DNA from 3 places in the Nonomuraea sp. NPDC004186 genome. Region 2 is predicted to be linked to each of the others. Evidence: riboswitches for the same ligand, from Rfam matches in the RefSeq annotation. Region 2 holds a riboswitch; each other region holds the start of a gene.
What was found. A riboswitch is a leader RNA that binds a small molecule or an ion and turns the genes downstream of it on or off. The one in region 2 is predicted to bind S-adenosylmethionine.
Positions count from the first base shown of each region.

Region 1: it holds a riboswitch for S-adenosylmethionine, as region 2 does, so the genes downstream of both, thrC (threonine synthase) here and ACWEPL_RS47635 (ABC transporter substrate-binding protein) in region 2, are expected to answer to the same signal.
Region 3: it holds a riboswitch for S-adenosylmethionine, as region 2 does, so the genes downstream of both, ACWEPL_RS17485 (aminotransferase class V-fold PLP-dependent enzyme) here and ACWEPL_RS47635 (ABC transporter substrate-binding protein) in region 2, are expected to answer to the same signal.

Region 1 covers NZ_JBSGFQ010000128.1:22,888-32,952, forward strand. The annotation lists gene ACWEPL_RS54885 (lipid-transfer protein) at 1-334, opposite strand, end outside; gene ACWEPL_RS54890 (Zn-ribbon domain-containing OB-fold protein) at 331-804, opposite strand; gene ACWEPL_RS54895 (S8 family serine peptidase) at 946-2,070, opposite strand; gene ACWEPL_RS54900 (hypothetical protein) at 2,067-2,630, opposite strand; gene ACWEPL_RS54905 (SAM hydrolase/SAM-dependent halogenase family protein) at 2,758-3,564, opposite strand; gene ACWEPL_RS54910 (DUF3263 domain-containing protein) at 3,682-3,981, shown strand; gene otsB (trehalose-phosphatase) at 4,021-4,791, shown strand; gene ACWEPL_RS54920 (hypothetical protein) at 4,827-5,402, shown strand; gene ACWEPL_RS54925 (alpha,alpha-trehalose-phosphate synthase (UDP-forming)) at 5,409-6,839, opposite strand; gene ACWEPL_RS54930 (RNA polymerase sigma factor) at 6,871-7,425, shown strand; SAM riboswitch class I at 7,505-7,646, shown strand; gene thrC (threonine synthase) at 7,660-8,892, shown strand; gene ACWEPL_RS54940 (MoaD/ThiS family protein) at 8,917-9,192, shown strand; gene ACWEPL_RS54945 (cold-shock protein) at 9,438-9,638, shown strand; partial or broken gene groEL (chaperonin GroEL) at 10,052-10,065, shown strand, end outside.
Region 2 covers NZ_JBSGFQ010000091.1:6,694-16,758, forward strand. The annotation lists gene ACWEPL_RS47625 (MFS transporter) at 1-865, opposite strand, end outside; gene ACWEPL_RS47630 (helix-turn-helix domain-containing protein) at 925-1,899, shown strand; SAM riboswitch class IV at 1,984-2,104, shown strand; gene ACWEPL_RS47635 (ABC transporter substrate-binding protein) at 2,159-3,265, shown strand; gene ACWEPL_RS47640 (ABC transporter ATP-binding protein) at 3,244-4,359, shown strand; gene ACWEPL_RS47645 (ABC transporter permease) at 4,356-5,213, shown strand; gene ACWEPL_RS47650 (ABC transporter permease) at 5,206-6,006, shown strand; gene ACWEPL_RS47655 (hydantoinase/oxoprolinase family protein) at 6,039-8,144, shown strand; gene ACWEPL_RS47660 (hydantoinase B/oxoprolinase family protein) at 8,147-10,065, shown strand, end outside.
Region 3 covers NZ_JBSGFQ010000018.1:98,492-108,556, forward strand. The annotation lists gene folE (GTP cyclohydrolase I FolE) at 1-212, shown strand, start outside; gene folP (dihydropteroate synthase) at 270-1,127, shown strand; gene ACWEPL_RS17450 (nuclear transport factor 2 family protein) at 1,124-1,570, shown strand; gene folB (dihydroneopterin aldolase) at 1,533-1,925, shown strand; gene folK (2-amino-4-hydroxy-6-hydroxymethyldihydropteridine diphosphokinase) at 1,922-2,425, shown strand; gene ACWEPL_RS17465 (DUF3180 domain-containing protein) at 2,422-2,877, shown strand; gene ACWEPL_RS17470 (acyltransferase family protein) at 2,874-3,941, opposite strand; gene ACWEPL_RS17475 (NADH-quinone oxidoreductase subunit D) at 3,938-5,083, opposite strand; gene ACWEPL_RS17480 (DoxX family protein) at 5,207-5,857, shown strand; gene ACWEPL_RS17485 (aminotransferase class V-fold PLP-dependent enzyme) at 5,902-7,194, opposite strand; SAM riboswitch class IV at 7,240-7,355, opposite strand; gene ACWEPL_RS17490 (TerC family protein) at 7,468-8,205, shown strand; gene ACWEPL_RS17495 (cytochrome P450) at 8,215-9,408, shown strand; gene ACWEPL_RS17500 (SAM-dependent methyltransferase) at 9,392-10,065, opposite strand, start outside.

The DNA.
Region 1 (10,065 bases), on a different contig from region 2:
TCGAGTCCGCCCCGACCACCAGCGCCACGTCGCACAGGCCCGCGAGGATGCGCGTGCGGGCGATGTCCACGGCCTGGGCGCCGGAGGCGCAGGCCGCGTAGCAGGAGGCGATCCTGGCGCCCGACCAGCCCAGCGCCTGCGCGTAGGAGGCGCCCGCGACGAAGCCCGGGTAGCCGTTCCTGATCGTGTCCGCCCCGACGACGAACTCCACGTCGGTCCACGCCACCCCGGCGTCCCGCAGGGCCGCGCGGGCGGCGGCGACGCCGTACTCCAGGAAGGGCCTGCCCCACTTGCCCCACGGATGCATCCCGACGCCCAGCACCACGACGCTCACAGCGCCTCCTTCGTCGGCGCTGTGCGCGAGACGCTGCTGTGCTTATTGGTTCGTTCGCTTCGCTCTCTCACGGCCCGCTCCCACATCCACATCAGCGGTCCGTCCGACAGCGGCCCGGAGGTGAGCTCCAGCTCCATGCCGACCTCCAGCTCGTTCACGGTGAGGCCCTTGACCTGCCCGAGCACCACGATCCCCACCTCGTCGAGCTCGACGGCGGCCAGCGTCACCGGCACGTACGGGTCCGCGGCGACGTAGGGGGCGGGGGGCGGGTAGACGGCGTTCGTGTACGACCACACCCGGCCGCGGCGGGGGAGGCGGGTCGTCTCCATCGAGGTGGCGTCGCAGCGGGGGTTGGGGCAGAGGCCGGGACGGGGCGGGAAGGTGACGGTGCCGCAGGTGGCGCAGCTGGTGCCCAGGAGGAAGACGCCGTCCTCGTCGATGGCGAACCAGCCCTCGATCGCTAACGTCATGCCGCCAGTATCGCACAAGCGCTTGCTAGGGTAACGACCCGCCGGCGCCCCTTTGCCCGGACGGGTGCGCGGGCGGCCCGCCGACGTCCCTTCTGTCCCTTGGGAGAAGACCCGGGACTGGGGAGGGGGCCGGGGGAGGGGTCAGGGGCGGCGTTTGCGGTGGCGGACGAGGATGCGGGCCGACATCGCCGCGGCCAGCATCACCATGCCCGCCACCACCGGCCCCCGGGAGGCGGGCGGCGGGCCGTCGCCGAAGTACGGGCCGGGGTGGGCGAGGCCGGCGCCGGGCGGGTCCAGGCGGGCGGCCTCCCGCAGGGCGAGCAGGGCGTTGGCCACCCCGTGCCCGTAGGCGGGGCTGTGGCCGTCGGCCGGCTGCAGCCTGGTGCCGAGCTCGATGGCCGTCCGTACGTGGTAGGGCGACATGTCGGGATAAGCGGACTTGATCAGGGCCGCCACGCCCGCCACCATGGCCGCCGCCGAGCTGGTGCCGTCGCTCACCACGTACGAGTCGCGCGCGTCGGCCGTGACGATCTCCGTGCCCGGCGCGACCACCGACAGGTAGTCCTGCCTGTTGGAGAACGCGGCCACCCTGAGCTCCCGGTCCACCGCCCCCACGGCCATCACCCCGGGATAGGCGGCGGGGAAGTTCTTCCTGTTGGCCGTGCCGCCGTCGTTGCCCGACGAGGCCACCAGCACGGCGCCCCGCGCGATCGCGTACTGGATGGCCTCCTCCTCCGACGGCGAGCCCTCCCACGCGCCGCTGCCGCCGCCCAGCGACATGCTGATCACGCCGGCCCCGTGGTCGACCGCGTACCGGATGCCCTTGGCCAGCGCGTCGCGCCCGCCGGCGCGCTGCTGCTCGCGCAGCGGGTCGCCGTTCTCCAGCGTGACCCGGATGGACAGCACCCTGGCCGCGGGCGCCACCCCGATGACGCCGCCCTTGTGCTCGTCGCCGTGGCCGCGCCCGGCGATCAGGCTGGCCATGGCGGTCCCGTGCCGCCCCCAGAGGCCCTTGGCGGTGCCGGTCAGGTCGGGGCCCTGGATCACGGCGCCCTCCAGGTCGGGGTGGCGGCCGTTCACGCCGGTGTCGAGCACGGCGACGATCACGCCCTCGCCCCTGCTCGACCGCCACGCCTCGGGCAGCCGCATCGCGGCGAGCTGCCACTGTCCCGCCCGGGCGGCCTCGCCCACGTCGTCGGTGGCGCTCGCCGGAACGGTTCCCACCACCAGCGCGGTGACGAGGAAGGCGACGGCGAGCCTGCTCATCGGGTGAGCGTCCGGTGCAACTCGGTGGCGAGCTGCCGCGCCGTGGCGCGCAGCCGGGGTGCGAGGCGGTCACCCGGCTGGTACGGCCGGCCGTCGGCGTACCCGGCGGCCGTCGCCACCACGTAGCGCTCGTCGGACCTGAGCACCACCCCGGTGAAGTACTGCCGCTCGCCGAAGCGCTCGGCCGGCCCTCGGGGAAAGGCCACCGGCCGCACGGTCGCGGGCCGTCCCACGCGGTAGTAGTCGCGTCCGGGCGTGTCGAGCACGGCGATGCCCACGGTGGCGACGAACGTCTGCGTGCTGTCGGCGTACGTGGCGCGCAGGGCCACGCGGCAGCCGCGCCGGACGGCGGCGGGCTGGAACGCCGTCCGGCAGGGCGCCTCGGGGGCGACCCCGGCCAGCTCGTACGTGACCCGCGCCCCCGACGGGCTGACCCCGGGCAGGGTCGCGGGGAAGATCTGCGCGACGGGCCACGCGTGCCAGCGCTCTGACACGGGCGGCTCCGGCGCGGGCCAGATCGCGGACATTATGGAGAGCAGCACGATGGACAGCTGGTACAACGTCGACCTCTGGAGGGGAGGGGAGGGACGCCCGCGCGTTGCATTCTGACACGCGCCCGCTGATTCTTTCCGACGCTTCGGTAAACAGACCGATACGCGGAGTAATTCCGATCTGTGCGTCTTCGTCCTATGGAGTAGGGGAGAGTCGGACATGCGCGCCAGGTGGGAGCCCCAGCCGCTGCGCTGCGTCACCGGAATTGACCGCGATCGCGATCAGCCCCGCCGAGTCCGCGAACGCCACCAGCTCCCCCGGCGGCACCGCCGCGAACGTCTCCCGGTAGGGCAGCGAGAGCTGCCGCCGGCCCAGCCAGACCCCCAGGGTGTCGCCCACCCGCACGCCCAGCGCGTGCAGGTCGCCGACCGCGATCGACAGCTGGGTGTTGCCGTAGCGGTCGACCGAGACGACCTCGCCCTCCACCGAGCCCTCGCGCAGCAGCGTGGTCGGCGCCGGCAGCGTCACCAGCCTGCCGATCGGCACCTCGGGCCCCAGGTCCGACGGTCTCAGCCCGCCGCACAGCCGCCCCGCGACCGGCGAGAAGACGTCGCGCCCGTGGAAGGTGGGGGAGACCGGCCGCAGGAAGTGCTCCTCGTTGCTGATCGCGTAGGCGGCCTCGGCGCCGCCGCTGGCGTGCACGGCCCACGACAGCAGCCCGTTGTCGGGTCCGATGAACACCCGCCCGCCCGCCTCGACGGCCACCGCCCGCCGGGCGCCGCCCGCGCTGGGATCGACCGCGCCGATATGGATGCCCGCGGGAAGGTACGGAATGGTCTGGGCGAGAATCGCCGCGCCACGCCGTACGTCACCTGAGGGGATCAGGTGGCACACGTCGATCACCCGCGCCTGGGGGGCGATTCCGGCGATCACTCCGTGACACGCCGCCACATAGCCGTCTTCGAGTCCGTAGTCGGTGAGGAGCGTGATTACTGAGGTCACATTTCGTGACTGTACGTCTCTCAATACGTCGTGAACAGCCGCACTTCGCACATTACGATTGGCCACGGGCCGCGTGCGTGCGGAGTCGTCGCGCGCACCTTTCCCGAGGAGGACACCATGGGAGCACCGCTCAGCGGTGACAATGCTGCCCAGGAGACGTCCGGCCAACCCCTCTCAGAACGCGATCTCGAACTCCTCGCCTTCGAACGCCAATGGTGGCGCTACGCGGGCGCGAAGGAGCAGGCCATCAAGGAGAGCTTCGGGTTCTCCGCCACGCGCTACTACCAGTTGCTCGGTGAGCTTATCGACCGGCCGGAGGCGCTGGAGCACGATCCCATGCTGGTCAAGCGGCTGCGCAGGTTACGGTCCACCCGTCAGCGTGACCGCGCCGCCAGGAGACTCGGCATGCGTCCCTGACCGGCTGGGTACGGCAGCCGCGTGAGGAACATCCCTGGAATGAAAGCGATCTTGGACGACCCGGCGGGCGCCGTGATCGGGCTCGACTTCGACGGAACCCTGTCGCCGATCGTGCCCGATCCCGCCGAGGCCGTGATCCATCCGAAGGCGCCGGAGGTGCTGGCCGAGCTCGGCGCCCACGTCCTGGCGGTGGCCATCGTGACCGGCCGGCCGCCGGCCACTGCGCTGGAGCTCGGGCCGGGCCTGGCCGACGTGCCCCGGCTGGTCGTGCTCGGGCACTACGGCTTCGAGCGCTGGGAGGCCGGGCAGATCTCCGGGCCCCCGCCGCCTCCGGGCGTGCTCGAGGCCGAGGCCGAGCTGCAGCTGCTGCTCGAGTCGCTGGGCCTGCGAGACGTCACCATCGAGGACAAGGGCCGGGCCGTGGCCGTGCACACCAGGCGCAGCTCCGACCCGGAGGGCGCGCTGGCCAGGCTGCGCGAGCCGCTGGCCGAGCTGGCCGGCAAGCGCGGCCTGGTGGTCGAGCCGGGCCGCTTCGTGCTGGAGCTGCGGCCGCCGGGCATGGACAAGGGGCAGGCGCTCAGCCTGTTCCTGGCCGAGCGGGCCGCCAGGTCCGTCATGTTCGTGGGCGACGATCTCGGCGACCTGGCCGCGTTCGAGGCCGTACGCCTCTCGGGGCTGCCCGGCGTGACCGTGTGCAGCGGCTCCGCGGAGGTCACCGAGCTGGCCGAGCGGGCCGACATCGTGGTGGACGGGCCCGACGGCGTCGTCGCGCTGCTGGAGGAGCTTGTGGCGGCTTTCAGCCGTTCGTGATTGAGCTGCAAGTCGCGCTCCCTAGGGTCGGGCGCATGCACAAGCGACACCTCGCCGCCGTGGCCGTGGCCGCGGCCACCCTCCTCGCGACCTCCCTGCCCGCCCACGCCGCGCCCGCCCAGGCGGTCAAGCTGCGCAAGGGCCTGACCCTGTACATCCCGATCAAGTGGGTGGTCCACCGCTTCGGCGACGATGTCCAGATCGTGACCGGCAAGTGCGGCAAGCCCGTGGGCTGGGGGACGCCCGAATGCGACGCCTTCTACGTCCTCGGCCCCTCGTCCATCAAGCGCGGCGCCGAGGGGTTCGGCCCGTACACCGGCAAGCGGCCCTTCTACACGGCGAGCGACGTGCAGCCGTGCCCGTTCAACCGGAAGTGGGGCGAGGCCATCGGCCCGAAGGTCACCAGGGGCCTGCGCCAGGTCGGCGCGGGACACAAGGCCGCCTACAACGCGTGGAAGTCGGAGTGCGTCAAGTATTCGGGCTCGACCACGAAGGTGCTGCTCCGCTTCACGCAGCGCGAGTGGTACCTGCCGCAGAGCAAGATCCTCATCGTGGACCAGTGGAACACGCCGGGGCTGGCCGACACGCTCAAGCACGCCGACTGGACCTGACCGGGCTCAGATCTCGGCCAGCGCGTCGAGCTGGGCCGCGAGCCACTTCTGCGGGGGCAGGGCGGTGGCCGCGGCGTGCAGCTTGTCGCGCCGCATGCGGCGCTCGTCCTCCGGCATGACGAGCGCGGCGTGCAGCGCGGCGGCCGTGCCGCTGATGTCGTACGGATTCACCACGAGCGCGTGCGGGCCCAGCTCGGCCGCCGCCCCCGCCTCGCGCGAGAGGACGAGCGCGCACCTCGTGGACAGGATCGGGCCCTCCTTGGCGACCAGGTTCATCCCGTCGCGGATGGGGTTGACCAGCAGCACGTCGGCCATCCGGTACGCGGCCAGCGAACGCGGGTAGTCGTCGTTGACGTTGAGGATCAGGGGGTCCCAGTCCTCGGTGCCGTACTCGTCCTCGATCTCCTGCGCGCAGCGAAGCACCGACGCGGTGTATTCGCGGTATTCGGGCAGGTCGTGCCGGCTCGGGTAGGCGAACGCCAGGTGCACCACCTTGCCGTGCCACTCCGGGTGCGCGGCGAGGAACTCGCGGTAGGCCACCAGGCCGCGCACGATGTTCTTCGACAGCTCGGTGCGGTCGATGCGGACGATCAGCCGGCGGTCGCCCACCTGCTCCCTGAGCGCGGTCATGTGCGACTCGACGTCGGGCTCGACGGCGCGCTCCCACAGCGCGGCGCCGTCCACGCCGAGGCTGTGCACGCCGATGCGGGTGGTCCGGCCCTCGTGGGTGACGCTGCGGCCCACGCGGTCGACCTCCGCGCCCAGCAGCGCCTCGCAGCAGTCCATGAACGCCTGCGCCCACCTGTCGGCCAGGAACCCGGCGTGATCGGCCCCCAGGATGCCCTCCAGGACCTCTCCGACCACCTCGTCGGGCAGCAGCGAGAAGTATTCGGGGGGCGCCCACGGGGTGTGGCTGAAGTGGGCGATGCGCAGGTCCGGCCGCTCGGCGCGGAGCATCGCCGGGGTCAGCGTCAGGTGGTAGTCCTGCACCATGACGCGGGCGCCGTGGCCGGCCTCCTCGGCCAGCGCCAGCGCGAACGCGCCGTTGTAGTCGCGGTAGGACTCCCACTCGCGCTCGAACCTCGTGCCGAAGTTGGGTGAGTTGGGGATGTCGTAGAGCAGGTGGTTGACGAACCACAGGGTGGAGTTGGCCACGGCGTTGTAGGCGCGGTGGAAGGTGGCGGGCGGGATGTCGAGCATGCGCACCGGACCCGTGTCGTAGCCGGCGTGGTCGATCCGGCCGCCGGGCACCAGGCGCACGGCGCTGCGGTCGCCGTCGGACAGCGCCGCGCACACCCACAGCATGCCGTCCTTCCTGGCCACCTCGGACAGTGCCGAAACCAGGCCGCCGCCACCGCGTTTCATGGTCAGCTCGCCGTCGTCCGAGACGGTAAAGGAAACGGGTCCTCTGTTGGAGGCCACCAGGACGCTGTTCATCTACGCTCCCTTCGCCCATAGGATCCCAGCTATGGCGCTAGATGAGCTAACCGAGGAACTCGCCCGCTCGGCCGCAGGAGGAGATCATCGCGCACTTGGCGAGCTCCTGGCGCGGATCGAGCCCGATGTGATGCGACACTGCGCCCGGATCCTCCCCTATCACCAGGATGCCGAGGAAGCCTCGCAGGACACGTTGCTGGCCGTGGCGCGCAACATCGGCCGGTTCGAGGGCCGGGCGCGGTTCAGCACCTGGCTGCACATCGTGACGGCCAACTGCGCGCGCACCACGTACAGGTCGCTCAAACGCCGCGCGGCCGAGCAGACCTCGGACGAGCTGCCCACGCAGAAGCCCGACGTGGCGCGGGTGAGCGTGATCGCGGGCTCGCGCCTCGACCTGCTCGACGCCATGGAGGCGCTGGAGGCCGACAAGCCCGACCTGGCGCAGGCGCTGGTGCTGCGCGACATCGTCCAGCTCGACTACAACGAGGTGGCCGAGCAGCTCGGCATCCCCCTGGGCACCGCCAAGTCGCGCATTCACCAGGCGCGCAAATACGTGCAGGGAGTGCTGGGTGATGATTATCGCTGAGACGCCACGTCTCGCATCTTGAGACGGGTGGCCATTTGGGCCCCATGGACGGGTAGAGTCCTTTTCAACAACTGAATATTGCTCATCCAGAGGGGTGGAGGGACCGGCCCTGCGAAGCCCCGGCAACCCTCCCGGTTTGAGACTCGCGACAGGGCGAGGCCGACCGGGACAAGGTGCCAATTCCGGTCTGCGGTCAAGGTGGCCGCAGGCGAAGATGAGGGAAGGCCTCGCTTCATGTCGCTCGACTTTGGTCCTGCTGTCGGTCTGTCCTGCCGTGAGTGCGGCACGCGCTACCCGCTCGGTCCGAGCTTCGCGTGTCTGGAGTGTTTCGGGCCGCTCGAAGCGGCCTATTCCTTCGGTACCGTGACCCGCTCCGACATCGAGTCGGGCCCCGCCAACATCTGGCGTTACCGGTCGCTGCTCCCGGTTCCGGTTGACGTCGCCAGTAAGCCGAATATGAACCCCGGCTGGACCAAACTGGTCAAGGCCGGAAACCTCGGACGCGCACTCGGTCTCAAGAACCTGTACGTGAAGGACGACTCGGGCAACCCCACCCATTCCTTCAAGGACCGGGTCGTCGCCATCGCCGTCGAGGCGGCGCGTAACTTCGGCTTCCACACCCTTTCCTGCTCCTCCACGGGCAACCTCGCGGGCGCGGTCACCGCGGCGGCGGCGCGCGCCGGGCTCGAGGCGTGCGTGTTCATCCCGGCCAACCTCGAAGCGGCCAAGATCGCCATGGCTCGCGTGTTCGGCGGCAAGCTGATCGGGATCGACGGCACCTATGACGAGGTCAACCGGTTCTGCTCCGAGCTGATCGGCGACCCGCTGGGTGACAAGTGGGGGTTCGTCAACGTCAACCTGCGGCCCTACTACGCCGAGGGCTCCAAGACGCTCGCGTACGAGATCGCCGAGCAGCTCGGGTGGCGGTTGCCCGAGCAGATCGTCATCCCCATCGCCTCCGGCTCGCAGCTCACCAAGATCGACAAGGGCTTCCGCGAGCTGGTGCAGCTGGGGCTGGTCGAGGACACGCCGTACAAGATCTTCGGGGCGCAGGCGGCCGGGTGCTCGCCGGTCTCCACCGCGTACAAGGCGGGGCACGACGTCGTGCAGCCGGTCAAGCCCGACACCATCGCCAAGTCGCTGGCCATCGGCAACCCGGCCGACGGGCCGTACGTGCTCGACATCGCCCGGCGCACCGGCGGGGCCGTCGAGGACGTCACGGACGCCGAGATCGTGGCCGCGATCAAGCTCCTGGCCTCGACGGAGGGCGTCTTCGCCGAGACCGCGGGAGGGGTGACCGTGGGCGTGCTGAAGAAGCTCGCCGAGAGCGGGCGGCTCGACCCCGAGGCCGAGACCGTGGTCCTCAACACCGGCGACGGGCTCAAGACGCTCGACGCGATCAGCGACGACGCCCAGCCCACGGCCGTGATCCGGCCCTCCCTCGACGCGTTCCGCGCGACTGTCTGACAACCAGGAAAGGCGAGTTAAACCATGAGCGTTTCGGTGCGGATTCCCACCATTCTGCGCACCTACACCGGGGGCAACGCCGAAGTCAGTGGCGAGGGCGCGACTCTTCGTGACGTGCTTGCCAAGCTCGACTCCGACTACCCGGGGATCGGCGCGAGAATTCTGGATGAATCGGGCAAGATTCGTCGTTTTGTCAACGTTTACGTTGGGGAAGAGGACGTCCGTTTCGCCGACGGGCTCGACACTCCGGCACCTGAAGGCACTCAGATCTCAATCATCCCGGCGGTTGCCGGCGGCTGAGTGCTATAGATCACACGTGTGGAAGGCGCCCCTAGTGGGCGCCTTCTCCATTTCCAGGGCAAATGAAACGCTGAAGCGCCTTCGTTGCGAAGAAATGCGTCGTTTGCAGATTGACTCTGTTGCCAAACCCCGTGCCACAGGTATGGTCGAGGGCGATCGTCTGGCTGATTTTCCCTTAAGTCCGGCGATTACGGGTCTCGCGGAGGAATGGGCGAGATCTGAAAGCCCAGTAAGAGGAGTCGGAAGTGGCGCAGGGCACCGTCAAGTGGTTCAACGCGGACAAGGGCTACGGCTTCATCGCGGTAGACGGTGGTAAGGATGTATTCGTCCATTACTCAGCGATCATGATGGACGGGTACCGATCTCTCGAACAGGGCCAGCGGGTCGAGTTCGAGATCACGCAGGGCCAGAAGGGACCTCAAGCGGAGTCCGTCCGCGCGGTCTGATACACCCCCCTGGTATGCACCGGCGGGGATCGCCCGGCAGCGCAGTCCGTGCGAACCCGCCACCTTTCTTTCGTCGACTCGGTCACGGCGAGCCGCGCGAGGCGGCTCGCCGTGCGTATGGATCCCGCCACCTGCGGTGGCCTGGACGCGGCTCGTCGCAGGTGCGGGGTCCTGCCGCCGACGATGGACGGCTCTGCCGTACAGGCTGATATGGGGAGGAAAGGCCCGGTAGGAGGCTTCTCGCTTGCACTCGACAGGGTAGAGTGCTAAACAGTTCGTTGGCACTCTGTGCAGCAGAGTGCCAACACTCGGATCGGGACGATGGGGTCTGCCGCAGGAGATGCTGACCCATGCCGTCGCGGGCGTCGGCTCGGTCCACGACAAGCCACCCTGCATCTGGGAGGTCTAGCCTTATGGCAGCCAAGAT
Region 2 (10,065 bases):
GCTCCCGCAGCCCCGGCGCGGCGAACCTGCCCACCGCGAACTCCCCCACCGCCATCCCGACGGCCGCCGCCGCGAGCACCACCCCGGCCTGCCCCTGCCCACCCAGGTAGGGCACGACCATGGCCTCGGCCCCGGCCAGGAACACGCACGGCAGCCACCCCGCCAGCAGCAGCCCGCGCACCCGCCCGTCGGCCAGCAGCCGCCGGTTGACCCGCAGCGTCTGGCGCACCGTGCCCGCTCCCACCGTGCCCGCTCCCACCGTGCCCGCTCCCACCGTGCCTCGGGCGGGCCGGTACGGCAGTCCGGCCCGCAGCACCACGGCGGCCACCGCGGCCAGGCCCGCGGTCGTGGCCAGCGCCCCCGAGGGCCCGGCGATGGCCAGGAACGCGCCCCCGGCCGCCAGCCCGGCGATCTGCGCGCTCGCGGAGGCCACGTTCAGGACCGACCGACCGAGCACGAACGCGTCGCCGGGCAGCACGTCGGGCAGCATCGCCGCCCGCGCGGCGAAGAAGACCGGCGTGAACAGCCCAGTGACCAGCACCAGCGCCAGCATCGCCCAGACCGGCAGCTCCGCGAAGGCCAGCAGCAGACACGTCACCGCCCTGACCACCTCGCCGGTCACCATCAGCGCCCGCGGCGGCAACCGGTCGGCCAGCGAGAGCAGCAACAGCCCGCCCACGATGAACGGCAGCCAGCCGGCCATGTACGCGGCGGCCGACAGGCCGGCCGAGCCGGTCCGCGCATAGACCAGCACGGACAGGGCCAGCATCTTGATCGAGTCCCCGCCGACCAGCAGCGCGAAGCTGCCGAACAGGACCCGGAACTCCTTGACGGCGAACACCTCGCCGAACGTCGCCCCATTCACGTCCACGATGGTGCGGACCGGACCGGCGAGCCGGCGACTCTTTCGGATATAACCGAAAGGTGCCCGTAAGAATCGAGGTCACCCCGCAGGACCTGGTGGCCACCAGGTTCGCGATCTCGCCGCTGATCGAGACCATGCACGCGCAGTGGGTGCTGGCGGGCCGGCTGGAGGCGGGCGTGCACGGCCGGTGGGCCGCTCGGTGGCGGGGCACGTACCGCGAGCTCGAACGCGCGCACCCCGTGCTGCGGGCCGCGGACGCGATCAGCGGCAACCGGCGCGGCACGAACGTCGCCTTCATCGCCCCGCCGCCGACGGCGGTGGACGTGCCGTTCGAGGCGGAGCTGGCCGCCATGCGCAGGACGCCTATGGAGCAGGCGCACGCGGAGATCGCCCGGGCGCTCGCCGGGCGGCCGGCGGCGGGCGGGGTGAGGGAGCTGCTGGCGGGAGCGCGGGTGGTGGAGCGGTTCGCCGACGCGTACGAGGCGCTCTGGACGGAGATCGTCTCCCACGACTGGCCGCGCTTCCGCGCGATCCTGCAGCGCGACGTCGCCCATCGGGCGGGACGGCTGGCGGCCTACGGCTGGGCGGCGGCGCTGGAGGACCTCAGCCCGCAGGTCCACTGGCGACCCCGGGGGCAGATCGAGGTCGAGCTGACCAGCCTCCACGGGCTGCGCCGGCTCGGCGGCAAGGGGCTGCTCTTCCTGCCGTCGGCGTTCACGACCGGCGTCGGCGCCTATCTGGAGGACGCCTGGCCGTACGCGATGATCTACCCCGCGAGGGGCACCGCGGCCGTGCCCGCCGCGGCCGACGCCGACCTGTCGGCCCTGATCGGCCGCAGCCGCGCCCGCATCCTCGCCGAGCTGGCCGAGCCCGCCACCACCACCCAGCTCGCGGCCCTGCTCGGGCAGAGCCTGGGCACCACCGGCGGCCATCTGGCGGCGCTGCGCAGGACGGGCCTGATCGCGGGCACCCGCGTCGGCCGCGGCGTCCTGTACGCGCGCACGCCCCTCGGCGACGCCCTGGTCAACGGCTGAGCACCCCCTCGCACAAAAGAGACAAAAGCCACTAACCATCACCCTGTGCCATATCCAGGTAAATCCTACTGATACAGTCGCTTATGTCACGAGTCCAGTGCGAAGCCCCGGCTTGCTGGACGGCAACCCTCCCACCGCGGCGGGGTGCCCCGGGTGATGACACGGTCGTCGAGCCGAATGGTGCTCCTGGCGGCAAGCGCGGATGTCGAGTCGTGCTGCCCTGTGCCCTTGGCCGGCTGCTCGAAAAGGAAAGGGAAAGATGAAGGGCGGATTCACGCGCCTCGCGGGACTGGGCATGGTGGTCGCGCTGGCGGTCACGGCCTGCGGCGGCGTCGACACGGGTGGTTCCACCGGCGGCTCCACGGGCACCGGCGGCGCGGCGAAGCAGGAGCTCACGGTGACCGCGTTCGCGGGCGCGTGGGGAGAGCTGTTCAAGAAGTCGTTCGTGGAGCCGTTCGAACGCGACACCGGCGCCAAGGTGAACCTCGTCTACGGCGCGAACGCCGAATGGCTCACCAAGCTGCGCGCGGCCGGCGGCAAGAACCCGCCGTTCGACGTCATCGCGTTCACCCCGGACGCGTCGCTGCCCGCGGCCTCCGCCGGGCTGCTCCAGCCGCTGGCCACCGACGGGCTGGCGCACTTCAAGGAGCTGGACCCGGTGCTCGCCGGCAAGTCCGCGTACGACGGCAAGCAGTACGGAGTGCCGCTGACCACCGGCTCCACCGGTCTCCTCTACCGCACCGACAAGATCAAGACGCCGCCCGCGGACTGGGCGGACATCTTCGACAAGCAGTACTGCGGCCACGTCGCCCTCCCGCCGCTCACCTACAACCCCGGCCTGGAGTTCTTCTCGGCCCTGGTCACCTCCCAGGGCGGCACGCTGTCCGATCCGGCCGCCGTGGACAAGGCGTTCGACAAGCTCGCGACGCTGAAGGGCTGCGTGTCCTCCTTCCCCGCCAACGCGGGCAACGCCGCCACCGTCATCGAGAACGGCGACGCCTGGATCATGCCCTTCTGGGACGGCCGCGCCTTCGCCATGGCCCAGGCCGGCTCCCCGATCGGCTTCACCTACCCCAAGTCCGGCCCCGTCGGCGCGCTGACCTCGTATTTCATCGCCGCGGGAACGCAGAAGAGCGACCTGGCGAACAAGTTCCTCGACCACCTGACGGCCGCGCAGAACCAGAAGCCGTTCGCCGAGGGCACCTGGTACGCCGCGGGCAACGACTCGATCTCCTACAGCGAGCCGTTCGAGCAGAAGGTGAAGCACGGTCCCGACGTCTTCAAGAAGTTCATCTGGGTGGACTACGCGGTCGCCACCCCGAAGCTGAACGAATGGCAGCAGCGGTGGAACCAGATCTTCGGCTGACCCCGGAAGAAGGCGGCGGGCACGTCGAGATCGAGGGGCTCGCCGCCGGGTACGACGGCGCGCGCGTGCTCGACCTGGACCGGCTGTCGATCCGCAAGGGCGAGTTCCTGTCGATCCTCGGGCCCAGCGGCTGCGGCAAGACGACGCTGCTCAACTGCGTCGCCGGGTTCGTCCAGCCCACGGCCGGGCGGATCGTGATCGACGGCTCCGACGTGACCCGGCGGCCCCCGTACCGGCGGGGTCTGGGCATGGTGTTCCAGAACTACGCGCTCTTCCCGCACATGACCGTGGCCGCCAACGTGGCGTACGGGCTGCGCGTGCGCAGGCTCGACCGGCGGGAGCGGGACGAGCGGGTGCGGGAGGCGCTGAGCCTGGTCGGCCTGGAGGGGTACGCCGGGCGGCGGCCCCGCCAGCTGTCCGGCGGGCAGCAGCAGCGGGTCGCCCTCGCCCGAGCCCTGGCCATCCGGCCCGCCGTGCTGCTGCTGGACGAGCCGCTGTCCAACCTGGACGCCAAGCTGCGCAGGGAGATGCGGGTGGAACTGCGCGCCATCCAGCGGCGCATCGGCACCACCATGGTCTTCGTCACGCACGACCAGGAGGAGGCGCTCGCGCTGTCGGACCGGGTGGCCGTCATGAACGGCGGCCGGGTCGAGCAGCTCGGCACCCCCGACGAGGTCTACCGGCGGCCGGCGACCCGGTTCGTCGCGCAGTTCATCGGCGCGGCCAACGTCCTGGAGGGCACGGTGACCGGCTCGGGCGCGCTCGACTCCGGCGGGATCGTCGTCGAGTGCGGCCCGCTGTCGCTGCGGCCGGGCGGGCGCGCCGTCGTCGCCGTCCGCCCCGAACGCATCCGCCTGACCACACCGGGCCCAGAGGCCGGCCCAGAGGCCGGCGGCGTGGCCGGGACGGTGGGGTATCGGGCCTTCGCCGGGGACGCCTGGCATGTGGAGGTGCGGCTGGCCGACGGACGCATCCTGAGCGTGCAGGTCGCCGACACCGGCGCGGGCGCCGAGGACCCGCCCGGCGCGGGCACGTCCGTGCTCGCGCACTGGGATCCGGCCGACGTCATCCTCCTGGAAACGGAGGCGCCGTGACACGCCGCTGGGCGGGCCTGCCGTACATCCTGCCGCTCGTGGCGTTCCTGACCGCCCTGTTCCTGGTCCCCCTCGTAGGGCTGCTGCGGCTCAGCTTCAGCCCTGTCGACGCCTTCAACGCAGCGCTGCCCGGATTCACCTTCGGGCAGTACGCCCGGGTGTTCACCGAGCCGTACTTCTACGGCTCCCTGCTGCGGACCCTGGCCACCGCGCTCCTGGTGGCGGTGCTGTGCGTGGCGCTGGCGTACCCGGCCGCGTATTTCCTGGCCCGCCGGCGGCCCGGCGTCGTGCGGACCCTGCTGTTCGTCATCGTGATCTCGCCGCTGCTGACCAGCGTGGTCGTACGCACCTACGGATGGGTCGTGCTGCTGTCCGGCAACGGGCTCGTCAACCGGGCGCTCGTCGCCTCCGGGCTGCGTGACCAGCCCGCCCAGCTGCTCACCAGCTACCCGGCCGTCGTGGTCGCGGTGACGCACGTGCTGCTGCCGTTCGCGATCATCCCGCTCACGACGGCGCTCGGCGGGCTGGACCGCAACCTGCACCGGGCCTCGCAGACGCTCGGAGCCGGGCCGGTCAGGACGTTCCTGCGGGTCACGGTCCCGCTCAGCCTGCCCGGCGCGGTCACCGGCGCCCTCATCGTCTTCGCGCTGGCCATGGGCATCTACATCACGCCGCTGCTGGTCGGCGGGGTGACCCAGCCGCTGACCGGCATCCGGGTCTACGACCAGGTGACGACGGTGTTCGACTACCCGGTGGCAGCGGCGCTGAGCTTCGCGCTGCTCGCGCTGACCGTCGTGTCCACGGGGCTGCTGGCGGGCGTGTTCCGGATCTGGGAGAGGCGCCTTCATGGGTGAGCGGGGCTACGACAGGATCGTGCGGCTGGTGGCCGCGGCCCTGGCGGCGCTGGTGTTCCTGTTCCTGATCGCGCCGCTGGTCGTGCTGGTGACGAGCTCGTTCAACCGGGCGGGCTCGATGGCGTTCCCGCCGTCGGGGCTGTCGCTGCGCTGGTACGCCGAGGTGCTCGGCTCGCCCGACTGGCAGGTCTCGTTCCGGCTGAGCGGCCTGCTGGTGCTCCTGGTGGTGCCGACGACCGTGGTCATCGGGACGCTGGCGGCGTACGGGCTGACGCAGGGGTCGTTCCCCGGGCGGCGGCTGCTGCAGGGGTTCGCGCTGTCGCCGCTGATGGTCCCGGAGATCATCGTCGCGCTCGGCCTGCTCTACTACTTCCACGGCGTCGGCCTCGTCAACTCGGTGACCGGGCTGTGGCTGGCGCACTCGCTGGTGGCGCTGCCGTTCGTGGTGCGGGCGGTCATGGTGAGCGCCGCGCAGCTCGACCCGGCGCTGGAGCGGGCCGCCCTGAGCCTGGGCGCCGGGCGGGTCCGGGTGTTCCTCACGGTGACGCTGCCGCTGCTGCGGCCCGGCATCCTCGCGGGCGCGATCCTCGCCGCGGTCACCTCGCTCGGCGAGGTCGCCGTCACGGCCCTGGTGGCGGGCGCGAACACCACGACGGTGCCGCTGCGCATCTTCTCGGCCGTGCAGTACCAGCTCGACCCGTCGATGGCCGCGGTGTCCACGCTGCTCATGGCGGCGAGCGTGGTGGTGATGGTGGTCGCGGACCGATTCGCTCGCATTTCGGAGGCCCTGTGACAAGCCCTGTGACAAGCACGGTGACAAGCACGGTGACAAGCACGGGTACGGCGACCGCGACCGGCGCGCGGATCGGCATCGACGTCGGGGGAACGTTCACCGACCTCGTGGCCTCCGTGCCGGACCGCGGCCTCGTGGTGCACCACAAGGAGCCGAGCACGCCCGCCGACCCGTCCCTGGCGGTCGCGGACGGGCTGGCGGCCCTCCTCGCCCGCGCGGACCTGCGGCCGGAGGAGGTCGCGGGCCTCGTCCACGGCACCACGATCGGCCTGAACGCCGTCATCCAGCGGCGCGGCGCGCGCATCGCCCTGGTCGTGACCGAGGGCTACCGCGACATCCTGGAGATCGGCCGCAGCCGCATGCCGTCCTCCTTCGACCTGTACGCGGGCAAGGAGGAGCCCCTCGTCCCCCGCAACCTCATCGTCGAGATCTCCGCCCGGCTGGGCCCGCGTGGCGAACCCGTGGCCGAGCCGGACGCCGCCGAGCTGGACCGCGTCGCCGCGCGGCTGCGGGCCACCGGGGCCGACGCGGCGGCGGTCGTGATCCTGCACGGTTACACCGACCCGGCCTTCGAGGAGGGCGTCGCGGCGGGCCTGCGCGAGCGGCTGCCCGCGTTGCCGGTGACGGCCTCGGCGACCGTGTGGCCGGAGGTACGCGAGTACGAGCGTGCCCTGGTGGCCTGCATGAACGCCTACATCCAGCCGCTCATGCGCGACTACTTCGCCCGCCTGGAGAGCCGGGTGCGCGGGCTCGGGGTGTCGGCGCCGATCTTCATCAGCGCGTCCAACGGCGGCTCGATGAGCCTGCGCTCGGCCGCGGAGCGGCCCGTCGAGACCGTGCTGTCGGGCCCGGCCGCCGGGGTGGCGGCGGCCGCCCGGCTGGGGGCGGGGGCCATCGTCACGTTCGACATGGGCGGTACCAGCAGCGACATCGCCGTGTCCGTGGACGGGTCGCCCGAGCTGGCCACCCACACCACGGTGGGCGGGCTGCCCCTGATCGTGCCGGTCGTGGCCGTGCACGCGATCGGGGCCGGGGGCGGGTCGGTCATCTGGGTGGACGGGCCGGGCGTGCTCAAGGTCGGGCCGGGCAGCGCGGGCGCCGACCCCGGGCCGGCGGCGTACGGCCGGGGCGGCGACCGGCCGACGGTGACGGACTGCTACCTGGCGACCGGGCTGATCGACCCGCGCACGTTCCTCGGCGGCCGGATGCCCCTCGACGCCGGCGCCTCGCTCAAGGCCCTGTCGGGCATCGCCGCCCACCTCGCCTCCGGAGGCGAGCGCGCCGGTGACGACCTGGCCGCGTACCGGGTGGCGGCGTCGGCGTTGCGGGTGGCGACGGCGGGGATGGCGACCGAGCTGCAGAAGATCATGGCGCAGCGCGGGCTCGACCCGCGGCGGTTCGCGCTCGTGCCGTTCGGCGGCGCGGGCCCGACGCACGCGGCCATGCTCGCCGAGGAGGTCGGGATCGCGCACATCGTGGTCCCGCCGACCGCCGCCACGTTCTGCGCCCTGGGCGCGGCGGGCGCCGACCTGCGCCGCGACTTCGCCCGCAGCCTGCGCCGCCCCCTGGACGCCGCGAGCGCCACCCGCCTGGCGGGCGTGCTCGCCGAGCTGTCCGCCCAGGCCCGGGAGTGGCTGGCCGAGCAGGACGGCGAGGCCCGGCTGCGGGGGCGGCTGTCGTTCGCGGCCGACCTGCGCTACTCCGGCCAGGCGTACGAGCTCCGCGTCGCCCTCGACCCGGACCGCCTGGACGTCGAGGCGGTCTCCGAGGCGTTCCACGCCGAGCACGAGCGCCTGTACGGCTTCCGCGACCAGAGCGCGACCATCGAGCTCGGCACCGCCAGGCTCGGCGTGGTCGGTCCGGCGGCCGAGCTGCCGCCCGCCGCCGTCTCCCCGGGCAGAGGCGCGCCCCGCCCCACGGCCCGCAGGCGGGTCCTGCTGGCCGGCGCCTGGCACGACGCCCACGTCCACCTGCGCGACTCCCTCGGCGTGGGGGACGCGTTCGACGGCCCGGCGATCGTCGAGCAGGACGACACCACCGTCGTCGTGCCGCCCGGCTGGTCGGCTGACGTGGACGAGGCCGGCAACCTGCACCTGCGCCGGGCGGACGGCGCCCACAACCCCCGTCGGAAGGCCTGAACGTGCGGCTCGACCCCGTCACCATGGAGATCGTCGGCAACCGGCTCAGCGCCATGACCGAGGAGATGTGCCTCACCCTGCAGCGCACCAGCCGCTCCCTGTACGTCAAGGAGACCGCCGACTTCTGCTGCGCCTTCGCGGGCCTGGACGGCGGCTTCGTCGCCTACCCGCGCGGCATCGGCGTCTCCGGCTTCGTCGGCCTGAACGTGCTGACCGCCGTCGAGGCCGCCGGCCCGCTGCAGCCCGGCGATGTGATCATCACCAACGACCCGTACCGCTCCGGTGGCCTGGCCACCCACCTGACGGACATCCAGCTCATCGAGCCGTATTTCCACGAGGGCGAGCTGGTCGGCTACGGCTGGGCGTTCATCCACTGCTCCGACATCGGCGGCCGGGTGCCGAGCAGCCTGTCGCCGGTCAACGACGAGATCTTCCAGGAGGGCCTGCAGATCCCGCCGGTCAAGCTGGTGCGCGCCGGGGAGCCGAGCCGCGACGTGGAGGCGCTGATCTCGGCCAACAGCCGCACCCCCGAGGCGAACCTCGGCGACATCAGGGCCATGCGCGCGGCGCTGCGCACCGGCCGGGAGCGGCTGGCCGGGGTCGTCGCCCAGCACGGCCTGGCCACCGTGCTCGACGCGCAGCGCGACCTGGTCGAGTACACCGCGGGCAAGGCACGCGCCGCCCTGGCCGCGCTCGGCGACGGCACCCACCGCTTCGTGGACTACCTCGACGACGACGCCGTCTCCAGCCTGCCGGTCCGCCTGTCGGTCACCGCGACGCTGCGCGCGGGCGACCTGCACCTCGACTTCACCGGTACGGATCCGCAGGTCGCCGCGGCGTTCAACATCGCGACCCTGGGCCGGCCGCACGCCTGGATCACCACCAGGGTGCTCGCGCTCATCTGCACCCTCGACCCCGGCATCGCGCTCAACGCTGGGCTCATCGCGCCGATCACCGTCACCACACCCGAGGGCTCGCTGGTCAACCCCGTGCACCCGGCCGCCGTGGGCGTGCGGCACGCCTCGGCCAACCGCGTCAACGACGCCGTCGGCGGCGCGCTCGGGCTGGCCGCCCCGCACGTGCTGCCGGCCGCCTCCAGCGGGCTGGTGGTGCCCGTGGTCGTCGCCGAGCAGCGCGCCGCCGGGCAGAACGTGCAGGTCCTGGAGCCGATGGTGGGCGGTACGGGGGCCCGCGACGGCGCCGACGGGGTGGACGGCCGCGACAGCGGCATCTCCAACCTGTCCAACAACCCGGTCGAGACCGTCGAGACGGAGATCGGGGTCGAGATCCTCAGGTACGGGCTGCGTACCGACTCGGGAGGCGCCGGGCGCTGGCGCGGCGGGTGCGGGCTGGAGCTGACGTTCCGGGTGCGCGGGGAGGGTTCGAAGCTGCTGGCCCGGGGGCTGGAGCGGATGTGCTTCCGCCCGTGGGGCGTGGGCGGCGGCGGTCCGGGCGCGGCCACCGAGCTGATCGTCAATCCGGGCACACCCCGGGAGCGCAGGCACTTCAAGATCGACGTGCTGCCGCTGGAGCCCGGTGACGTCGTCACGCTGCTGACCTCGGGCGCGGGCGGCTACGGCGACCCGTACACCAGGGATCCGGAGGCGGTGCTGCGGGACGTGGAGCGGGGCGTGGTCTCCCGGGAGGCGGCGGCGCGCGCGTACGGCGTGCTGCTGGCGGAGGCGGACGGCGGCCTGGCCGTGGACGGCCCCGCCACGGCGGACGCCCGCCGCGAGCACCACCCGGACCGGGGCGCCCACGACGGCGGGGCGGAGCGGCGGGCGTGGGAGTCGGTGTTCGACACCGCCACCGTCGACCGCCTGGTGGCCGCCCTGTTCCGGCTCCCCCGCCCGGCCCGCACCCCGCGCAGGACGGCCCTCTACACCGCGGTCCTGGCCGGGCTGCCGGCCGGCTTCCCCAG
Region 3 (10,065 bases), on a different contig from region 2:
AGGAGCGCATGACTTCCCAGATCGCCGACGCTCTCATGCGGGTTCTGGAGCCGCGCGGAGTCATCGTGGTGGTCGAGGCCGAGCATCTGTGCATGACGATGCGCGGCGTACGCAAACCGGGCGCCAAGACCGTCACCTCGGCGGTTCGCGGCGATTTCCGCACGAGCGACAAGACCCGATCTGAGGCGATGGCGCTGATCCTGGGTCGTTGATGACCGAACGGGGACCCACGATGTCAACATGTGTGGGGGAGCGCCTAGGCTTGGCCCATGACTAGCGTGCCCATCAGCGTGCCGGGAGGTGCGGATCGGTGCCTCGTCATGGGTGTGGTCAATGTGACCCCCGATTCGTTCTCCGACGGCGGCCTGTGGTTCGACGAGGCGGCCGCCATCCAGCATGGCCTTGAGCTGGTCCAGGAGGGGGCCGACCTGGTCGACGTGGGCGGCGAGTCCACCCGTCCGGGCGCGGCCAGGGTGTCCCTCGAGGAGGAGCTGGCCAGGGTCGTCCCCGTGATCAGGGCACTCCACGCCGAGGGAGTGGCGGTCAGCGTCGACACGATGCGGGCCGAGGTGGCCAAGGCCGCGGTCGAGGCGGGGGCGCGGCTGGTCAACGACGTGAGCGGTGGTCTCGCCGACCCGGAGATGCCGCGCGTGGTGGCCGCGACCGGCGTCCCGTACGTCGTGATGCACTGGCGCGGCCACAGTCATGACATGGACAACCGCGCGGTCTACGCCGACGTGGTCACCGAGGTCCGCGAGGAGCTCGGCAAGCGGGTCGATCTGGTCCTGGCCGAAGGCGTCACGGAGCAGCAGATCGTGCTCGACCCCGGCCTGGGCTTCGCCAAGAACGCCGAGCACAACTGGGCACTGCTGGCCGGGATCCCCCAGCTGGCCGAGCTCGGCTACCCATTGCTCATCGGAGCGTCGCGCAAGCGCTTCCTCGGGCGCCTGCTGGCAGGTCCTGACGGCACACCCCGGCCGTTCAGCCGCAGCGACGCCGCGACGCTGGCCGTGACCGCACTGGCCGCCCAGGCGGGCGCCTGGTGCGTACGCGTCCACGAGGTGGGTCCCAACGCCGATGCCGTACGCGTGGCAGCCGCATGGAAGAGAGCCGGAGCCAACACATGAGCGTCGACACCGTCGCGATCGAGACGATCAACCAGGAGTTCTACGCCGCGATCGAGAACGCGGATCTCGACAAGATGACCGAGATCTGGGCCGAGGACACCGCCGACGACCAGGTGAGCTGCGTGCACCCGGGCTGGACCCTGCTCAGCGGCCGGTCCGAGGTGCTGCGGTCGTGGGCCCTGATCATGGCCAACACCACCTACATCCAGTTCGTGCTGACCGACGTCGACACGACCGTGCTGGGCGATGTGGCCGTGCTCACCTGCGTCGAGAACATCCTCACCGCCGGCGAGGAGGGTGAGTCCAGCTTCGCCGCGGGCAAGGTGGTGGCCAGCAACGTCTACATCCGCACCCCGCAGGGCTGGCGGCTGTGGATGCACCACGGTTCGCCGGTGCTCCAGGGAGATGACGACGAGGAGGAGGAAGGCGAGCTTGAGCCCTGATCGCATCGCTCTCAAGGGCCTGCGGGCCAGGGGGAGGCACGGCGTGCTCCCTGCCGAGCGGGAGCTCGGGCAGGAGTTCGTCGTGGACGCGACGTTGTTCCTCGACACCGCGCCGGCCGCGGCCGGCGACGACCTCACCAAGACCGTCCACTACGGAGAGCTGGCCGAGGCGCTGGTCAAGGTCGTGGAGGGCGAGCCGGTCGCGTTGATAGAGACGCTCGCGCAGCGGCTGGCCGACGTGTGCCTGGCCAGTGAGCTGGTGCGTAGGGTCGAGGTGAGCGTGCACAAACCGGCGGCGCCCATCCCGCTGCCGTTCGACGACGTGGTCGTGACCATTGAGCGGAGCCGCGTATGAAAGTCGTCCTCGCTCTCGGCAGCAATCTGGGGCCCCGGTTCCAGACGTTGCAAGGCGCCGTGGACACCCTGTTCGACGCCCCGGGGCTGGAGTTCGTCCAGGCGTCGCCGGTCTACGAGACCGACCCTGTGGGCGGTCCGCCGGGACAGAAGCCGTATCTCAACGCGGTCGTGATCGCGGAGACCACCCTGCAGCCGCGCACGCTCCTGGAGCGGGCACAGAGCGTGGAGAACGCCTTCGGGCGGGTGCGCGCCGAGCGCTGGGGTCCGCGCACGCTCGACGTCGACCTGATCGTGGTGGGCGACACGATCTGCGACGAGCCGGAGCTGACGCTGCCGCATCCGCTCGCTCACGAGCGCGCGTTCGTGCTCGTGCCGTGGGCGAAGGCCGACCCCGACGCGGTGGTGCCCGGACGCGGCCGGGTGGCGGAGCTGCTGGCGGGCATCGACCAGCAGGGGGTACGCCTGCGCGACGACCTGAAGCTGCAGAGGCCCGATTGAAGCCCACCCATCCGGGCCGCCTGGTCGGCATCATCGCTGTTGTCGCGCTGATCGCGTGGGCGGCGGTCAGGCCCTTCTATTCAGACCTGCCCCTGATGCCGTGGACGGCGATCCCGACCGTGCTGCTGCTGGCCATCGGCGAGGGTTACAGCGCCTGGGTGACCAAGGCCAGGATCGCCAGGAAGCCGGGCACCAAGCCGGTGGAGCCGCTGTCGGTGGCCCGGCTGGCGGCGCTGGCCAAGGCGTCGGCGTACGCGGGGGCGGTGTTCGGCGGGTTGTTCGCCGGGTTCGGGCTCTACACGGTGCAGATCCTGGACCGGGAGACGCCGCGGGCGGAGTTCTTCGTCGCGGCGGGGTCGTTCGTGGCCTGCGTGGCGCTGATCTGCGCCGCCCTCTACCTGGAGCACGCCTGCCGGATCCCCAAGGACCAGGACGAGCACAAACCGGACTAAGACGAGCGCCTGCCGAAAAGATAGATGACCGGGGCGGTGCAGATCAGCGGGCCGAGGATGGCGATCGGGCGCTCCAGCCACCATTTCAGGTCCGGCGGGATCTCGGTGCCCAGGCTGCCGAAGAGCCACCACGACAGGCCCAGCGCGATGGCCATCCCGGTCGTGTGGAAGAGGAAGAGCGGCAGCGAGTACCGGTTGATGAACTCGTTCACCCGGCGCCAGCCCGGACGCTCCAGCACCCGCTCCATCGACGGCCGCAGCACCTCCACCAGCCCGACCTGGAACAGCAGCAGGGCGACGATCACGAACGTGGGCGGCGCCATGTTCGACCACTTGTCGCCCGGCACGCCCACCATCGAGCCCGGGTAGATGCCCGAATAGACCAGGCCGAACAGGGCGAACAGCCCCGTCCAGAGCACCGCGACGTCATAGCGCCTGGGCAGGATGACGATCCGGTCGTAGAAGAACCCGGCCTGGTGGGCGAGCCCCCAGACGATGATCATGTTGAGCCAGCCGACCCAGTCGACCCCGTACCGGAAGCGCACCACGTCCACCACCAGCGACGCGCCGCCGAGCCAGATCAGCGCCAGCACGTCGTAGCGGCGGTGCAGCCAGAGCGCCACGGGCAGCAGCGCGATCAGGACGAGGTAGACGCCCAGGAACCACAGCGGGCTGAGCACCAGCAGCACCACCCGCCACATCCAGTCGACCTGGAACGTGTACGTCACGACCGCCCCGATGGCGATCCACACCCCGGACAGGAACAGGGCGGGTAAGGCCAGCGCGCGGATGCGCCGCCAGACGAACGAGCCGATGCCGACGCCGCGTTCCTTGGCCCGCTCCCAGGACAGCAGGTGCACGTGGCCGCCGACGTAGAAGAACAGCGGCAGCACCTGCAGCAGCCAGGTCAGGATCCACAGCCCCGAGGTGAAGCCCAGGGGGCTGGTGGGCTCGGGGCCGCTCGGCTTCCACTCCAGGATGGTGAACGCCCAGTGCCAGACCACCACGACGCAGAGGCTCAGGGCGCGGAGCCAGTCGACGTACTTGTCGCGCTCGACTTTCACTTGTCGATGTCACCCACGACGAAGAACATCGAGCCGAGGATGGCCACCATGTCGGCGACCAGGTGGCCGGGCAGCATCTCCCGCAGCACCTGGACGTTGCTGTACGAGGCCGAGCGCAGCTTGAGCCGCCACGGGGTCTTGTCTCCCTTGGAGACCAGGTAGTAGCCGTTGATGCCGAGAGGGTTCTCGGTCCACGCGTACGTGTGGCCCTCCGGCACCTTGAGCACCTTCGGCAGGCGCTGGTTGATCGGCCCGGGAGGCAGCGAGCGCAGCCGCGAGACGCAGGCTTCGGCCAGGTCGAGCGAGACCTTGAGCTGGTCGAACAGCACCTCGAACCGGGAGTGGCAGTCGCCGGCCTGCCGCGTGACGACCTTCACGGGCAACTCGGGGTAGGCGAGGTACGGGTCGTCGCGGCGCAGGTCGAAGTCCACGCCGGAGGCTCTGGCGATGGGGCCGCTGACGCCGTACTGCGTGATCTGCTCGCGGGAGAGCACGCCGACGCCACTGGTGCGGGCGATGAAGATCTCGTTGTGCAGGATGAGGTTCTCGATGTCGGGCACGCGGCGGCGGGTCTCCGCGACGGCCTCCGACACCCGGTCGAGCCAGCCGAGCGGCAGGTCCTCCTTGAGGCCCCCGACCCGGTTGAACATGTAGTGCATGCGGCCGCCGGAGATCTCCTCCATGACCGCCTGGATGCGCTCGCGCTCGTTGAACGAGTAGAACAGCGGCGTGATCGCGCCGAGCTCCAGCGGATAGGAGCCGAGGAACATCAGGTGGTTGAGCACCCGGTTGAGCTCGGCCAGCAGCGTGCGCGCCCACACGGCCCGGACCGGGGGCTCCATGCCGAGCAGGCGTTCGGCGGCCAGCACCACACCCAGCTCGTTCGCGAACCCCGACAGCCAGTCGTGCCTGTTGGCCAGCATGATGATCTGACGGTAGTCGCGGACCTCGAACAGCTTCTCCGCGCCCCGGTGCATGTAGCCGATGATCGGCTCGGCGGCGGTGATGCGTTCGCCGTCGAGCGTCAGCCTGAGCCGGAGCACCCCGTGGGTCGACGGGTGCTGCGGGCCGATGTTGAGGATCATGTCCTCGGTGGCCAGCTCTTTTGCACCCGCGCCGATCCCGACCACACGTTCCGTCATATGGCAATGCTGCCACCGCGCCGGTTGCTGGGCCAGGGCGGGGCCGGGTCAAGGAATGGTACGGAAACGCATCCCTAACTCGGACACGGGGAGGAATACAAGGAACCGGGGGGAGATAACACCATGAAGAGAGTTGTGTTTGATGTCGCGGCGTTGATCGCACGGGTGGTGACCGGCGTGATCTTCTTGGTCCACGGCGCGCAGAAGTGGGAGGGCGGCCTTGCGGCCACCGGGCAGGCGTTCAAGGGGATGGGGATCCCGATGCCGGAGCTCGCCGCCATGTTCGCGACCCTCATCGAGATGGCAGGCGGCATTTTCCTGATCCTGGGCCTGCTGGTGCGCCTGGTGGGGCTGCTGTTGCTGATCAACATGCTGGGCGCCATCACGTACGTGCACGCGGGGCACGGGGTGCTGTCCAGCGCCGGCGGCTGGGAGCTGCCCGGCGCGCTCGGGGCACTGGCCCTGTTGTTCCTGGCGCTGGGGGGCGGCCGGATCGGGATCGACGGGATCTTCGCCGCGATGTTCCGCCGGCGCTCGGAACGCCGGGCCGCCGAGGAGGAAAGCGCCGCGCGGCCACAGCGTCCGGAGCCGTCGAACGTCACGACCAGGCCCGCCGGCCTCACGACGCCCGCCGAGGCGCCTCGGGTGCCCAGGCAGCCGACCGAGCACCGGGCCGGCGGGGTCAACGACGACGACATGAGGGACATCGACGCCCTGGTCTCCGACGAGCCGCCGCCGCACCGCAAGCCGCCGAACCGCTCCGACGCCGTCTAACGGCACACCCAGCGGCTCACTCAGCGGCTCACCCAGCGGCCGACTCAGCGATTCACGAGGTCCCGCACGGCCTCGACCAGCCGGTCCACGTGCTCCTGCGTGGAGCCGATGCCGATGGAGGCCCGCACCGCGGAAGCGGTGCCGTCCTCACATCCGCCGTCGGCCTCACCCAACAGGTGCCGGACGAACGGGTGCGCGCAGAACTTGCCGTCGCGCACCCCGATGCCGTACTCGCCGGACAGCACCTCGGCCACCTCGCGGGCCGAGTAGCCGGCCACGGTGAACGACACGATGCCGACGCGCGGGTGGTCGTCCCCCCACAGCGACAGCTCCCGTACGCCCTCGATCGAGGCCAGCCCGGACCGCAGGCGCGCGATCAGCCGCTCCTCCTCCCGCACCAGCGCGGTCCAGCCGGTGGCCGTGAGCGCGTCGCAGGCGGCGGCCAGGGCGATGGCGCCCAGCACGTTCGGGGTGCCCGCCTCGTGGCGCGGCTCCGGGTCGTCGTGCCACTCGGTGTCGTCGCCCACGGAGCGCACCGCGCCGCCGCCCTTGAGGTACGGCTCGCCGTCCGCGAGCCAGTCCCGCCGCCCGACCAGCACCCCGGCGCCGAACGGCGCGTACAGCTTGTGCCCGGAGAAGGCCACGTAGTCCAGGTCGAGCGCGGTCAGGTTGAGCCGCCGGTGCGGTACGAGCTGGGCGGCGTCCACCAGGATGCGGGCGCCGTGCCGGTGCGCGACGTGGGCCAGGGCGGCGATGGGCCACAGCTCGCCGGTGACGTTGGAGGCGGCGGTGACCACGAGCAGCTTGGGGCCGTCGATGCCGGCCAGGGCCGCGTCGGCGGCGCGGACGGCCTCGCCGGGGAAGGCGGGCGGCGCCAGCCGTACGGACTTCTCCCAGGGGAGGAGAGAGGCGTGGTGCTCGGTGTCGAAGACCACGGTGGTGGTGCCGGCGGGCAGGCAGCGGGCCAGGAGGTTCGTGGCGTCGGTGGTGTTGCGGGTGAAGATCACGGCGTCGTCCGGGCGGGCCCCGACGAACGCCCGGACCGTGTGGCGGGCCTGCTCGTAGCGGGCGGTGGTGAGCTGCGAGGCGTAGCCCGCGCCCCGGTGGACGCTGGAGTAGGCCGGGAGCGCCGCGGTGACGGCGGCGCTGACCGGCTCGAGACAGGGGGCGCTGGCGGCGTAGTCGAGGTTGGCGTAGCCGACGAGCCGGCCGCCCTTGACCGGCACCTCGAGGTCGGCCCCGAGCACGGCGGGGATCGGCCTGCCCGTGGCGACCGGAACGGCCTCGGCCTCGGCGGCGCGAGCGGGGACGGAGCTGAAGATCGTCAACGTGGACACGGCACATCTCCCTCAGGGTCATCGGACCCCTGGAAGCAGCCACGGAGCCCGCGCTTGCCCGCCACACTTCGTGACGGACCAGGTCTTCACCCGGGGCACCCCGCCGCGGACGCGAGGGTTGCCGGCCAGCTAGCCGGGGCTTGTCGCTGGCACTCATGACCTACGGCGGAGACTATAACCCAATCCCCTCCATCGATCGCAAGTCGGTGAACTTATCCGGCGGCTGACTCGTTGCTACCGGAAATCCCGCTCATGTGTCATGGAGGTGCGTAAATGTTGGACTGGGTAACCGACCCGCAGATCTGGATCGGTTTCTTCACCCTGGTCGCCCTGGAGATCGTGCTGGGGATCGACAACATCATCTTCATCTCCATCCTGGCCGGGAAACTACCTCCCGAACAACGGGACAGAGCCCGGGTGCTGGGTCTGGGCGCGGCGCTGATCACCCGGTTGCTCCTGCTGCTCGCCCTGTCGTGGGTGGTGCAGCTCACCGAGCCGCTGTTCGCCGTCTTCGGTCACGAAATATCGGGACGCGACCTGATCCTGCTGCTCGGCGGACTGTTCCTGCTGGGCAAGAGCGTCACCGAGATCGGCCACAGCATGGACGGCCCCGTGGGCAAGGACGGCAAGAAGGCCGCGGCCGCCTCCTTCGCCTCGGTGATCATCCAGATCATGGTGCTGGACATCGTGTTCTCGCTCGACTCCGTCATCACCGCCGTCGGCATGGTCGACACGCTCGGCGTGATGATCGCGGCGGTCGTGGTGGCGGTGCTGGTGATGCTGTTCGCGTCGGGGCCGATCAGCAGGTTCGTGGACCGGCACCCGAGCATCAAGATGCTGGCGCTGTCGTTCCTCGTGCTGATCGGCGTGGTGCTCATCGCCGAGGGCTTCGGCCAGCACATCCCCAAGGGCTACATCTACTTCGCGATGGCGTTCTCGCTCGTCGTCGAGCTGCTGAACATCCGGATGCGGAGCAAGCGGACGGCGCCACAGGAGGACCTCACTCCTTAAGATGAAATAGTGCGATTTGACCCTTGGGATCCGGATTTCGTGGCGCACCCGTACCGGGTGTACGACGAGCTGAGGCGCGAGGCGCCGGTCAGCTACTTCGAGCCGACGAACCAGTGGCTGATCTCACGTCATGCCGACGTGAACGCCCTGCTCAGGGACCGCCGCCTGGGGCGGTCCCACCTCCACGTGGCCACCAACGAGGAGTTCGGGAGGCCGGCGGAGCCGGAGTTCCAGGAGCCGTTCTGGCGGGTGATCAGGGCGGGCATGCTCGACGTGGAGCCGCCGGTGCACACCAGGCTGCGCCGGCTGGTCTCCAAGGCGTTCACTCCGCGCATGGTCGAGTCGCTGCGTCCCCGGGTGCGCGCCATCGCCGCGGGCCTGGTGGACGCGTTCGTGGAGAAGGGCGGCGGCGACCTGCTCGCCGAGGTAGCCGAGCCGCTCCCGGTGACGGTGATCGCGGAGATGCTCGGCATCCCCCACGCCGACCGCCACCTGCTGCGCCCCTGGTCGGCGGAGATCTGCGGCATGTACGAGCTCAACCCGAGCCTTGAGGCCCAGCACACGGCGGTACGGGCGGCGTCGGAGTTCGCCGACTACCTCAAGACCCTGGCCGCGGAGCGCCGCCGGGCTCCCGGCGACGACCTGATCAGCGCCCTGGCGCAGATCGACGAGCTGACCGAGGACGAGCTGGTCGGCACGTGCGTGCTGCTGCTCAACGCCGGACACGAGGCCACCGTGAACGTGACGGGCAACGGCTGGTGGTCCCTGTTCCGCAACCCCTCCGAACTGGCCCGGCTGCGCGAGGACCGCTCGCTGCTGCCCACGGCCGTCGAGGAGGTGATGCGCTGGGACACGCCGCTGCAGATGTTCGAACGCTGGGTGCTGGAGGACATCGAGGTGCACGGGGTGGAGATCCCGCGCGGGTCGGAGGTGGCGCTGCTGTTCGGCTCCGCCAACCGCGACCCGGCGGTCTTCGAGGACCCGGACCGGCTCGACGTGGGGCGGGCCGACAATCCGCACATCTCGTTCGGGGCCGGGATCCACTTCTGCCTGGGCGCGCCGCTGGCCCGCATCGAGCTCATCGAGTCGTACGGCGCTCTCCTGGACCGGGCGGCCAAGCTCGAACTGCGGGAGGAGCCGAGCTGGAAGCCCGGCTACATCATCAGGGGGCTGCGGTCGCTGGAGGTCACCGCCGCTGGCTGAGCCAGCCGAACCCGCCGAGCCCCGCCGGGTCGATCAGCTCACCCTCCTCCGACGCTCTGGCCAGCGCCCGGATGTAGGTGCGCGGCTCGGTGCGGGCCAGGTCGATCGGGGGCCTGGTGCCGGTGATCCCCAAAGCCCTCAGCGCGTCGCGCTGTGTGGACAAGGCTGTGGATATCGCGCCGGCCTGGCGCCCGGCCTCGGCGCACGCGTCAAGCGCGACATGAGCCGTGATATCGCAGGTCCCATCGGGGATCGGGGCAACGACCGCGCCGTCGCGGTAACCGGTCAACGTGCCACAGAGCGGCCGGTTATCCACAGGGTGTGCATAATCCACGGCAATCGCTCGGCCCCTTGTGAGGCGTCCCAGGACGGAGGCCCACGCCTCGTCGCGGGGGCGGCCGATCTCCGCGCGCGAGCCCACCCGGGTCAGCGGCCACCACCGGTCGAGCCAGGCGCAGTCGTCCGGTCGCGGCGGCCCGCCGAGGCGCTCCTCGCCGGTGCGGACGTTCACCATGATGAGGCGTGGCCCGGCGGAGGTCTGCTCCACCACGTCGAGCGGCACGTTGTCGAGCCACTCGTTGGCGATGGCCAGGCCCGTGATGCCGGTGGGCACGCTCCGCCGCCAGGCGATCCGCTCGGGCAGGCCGTCCGGCCTGG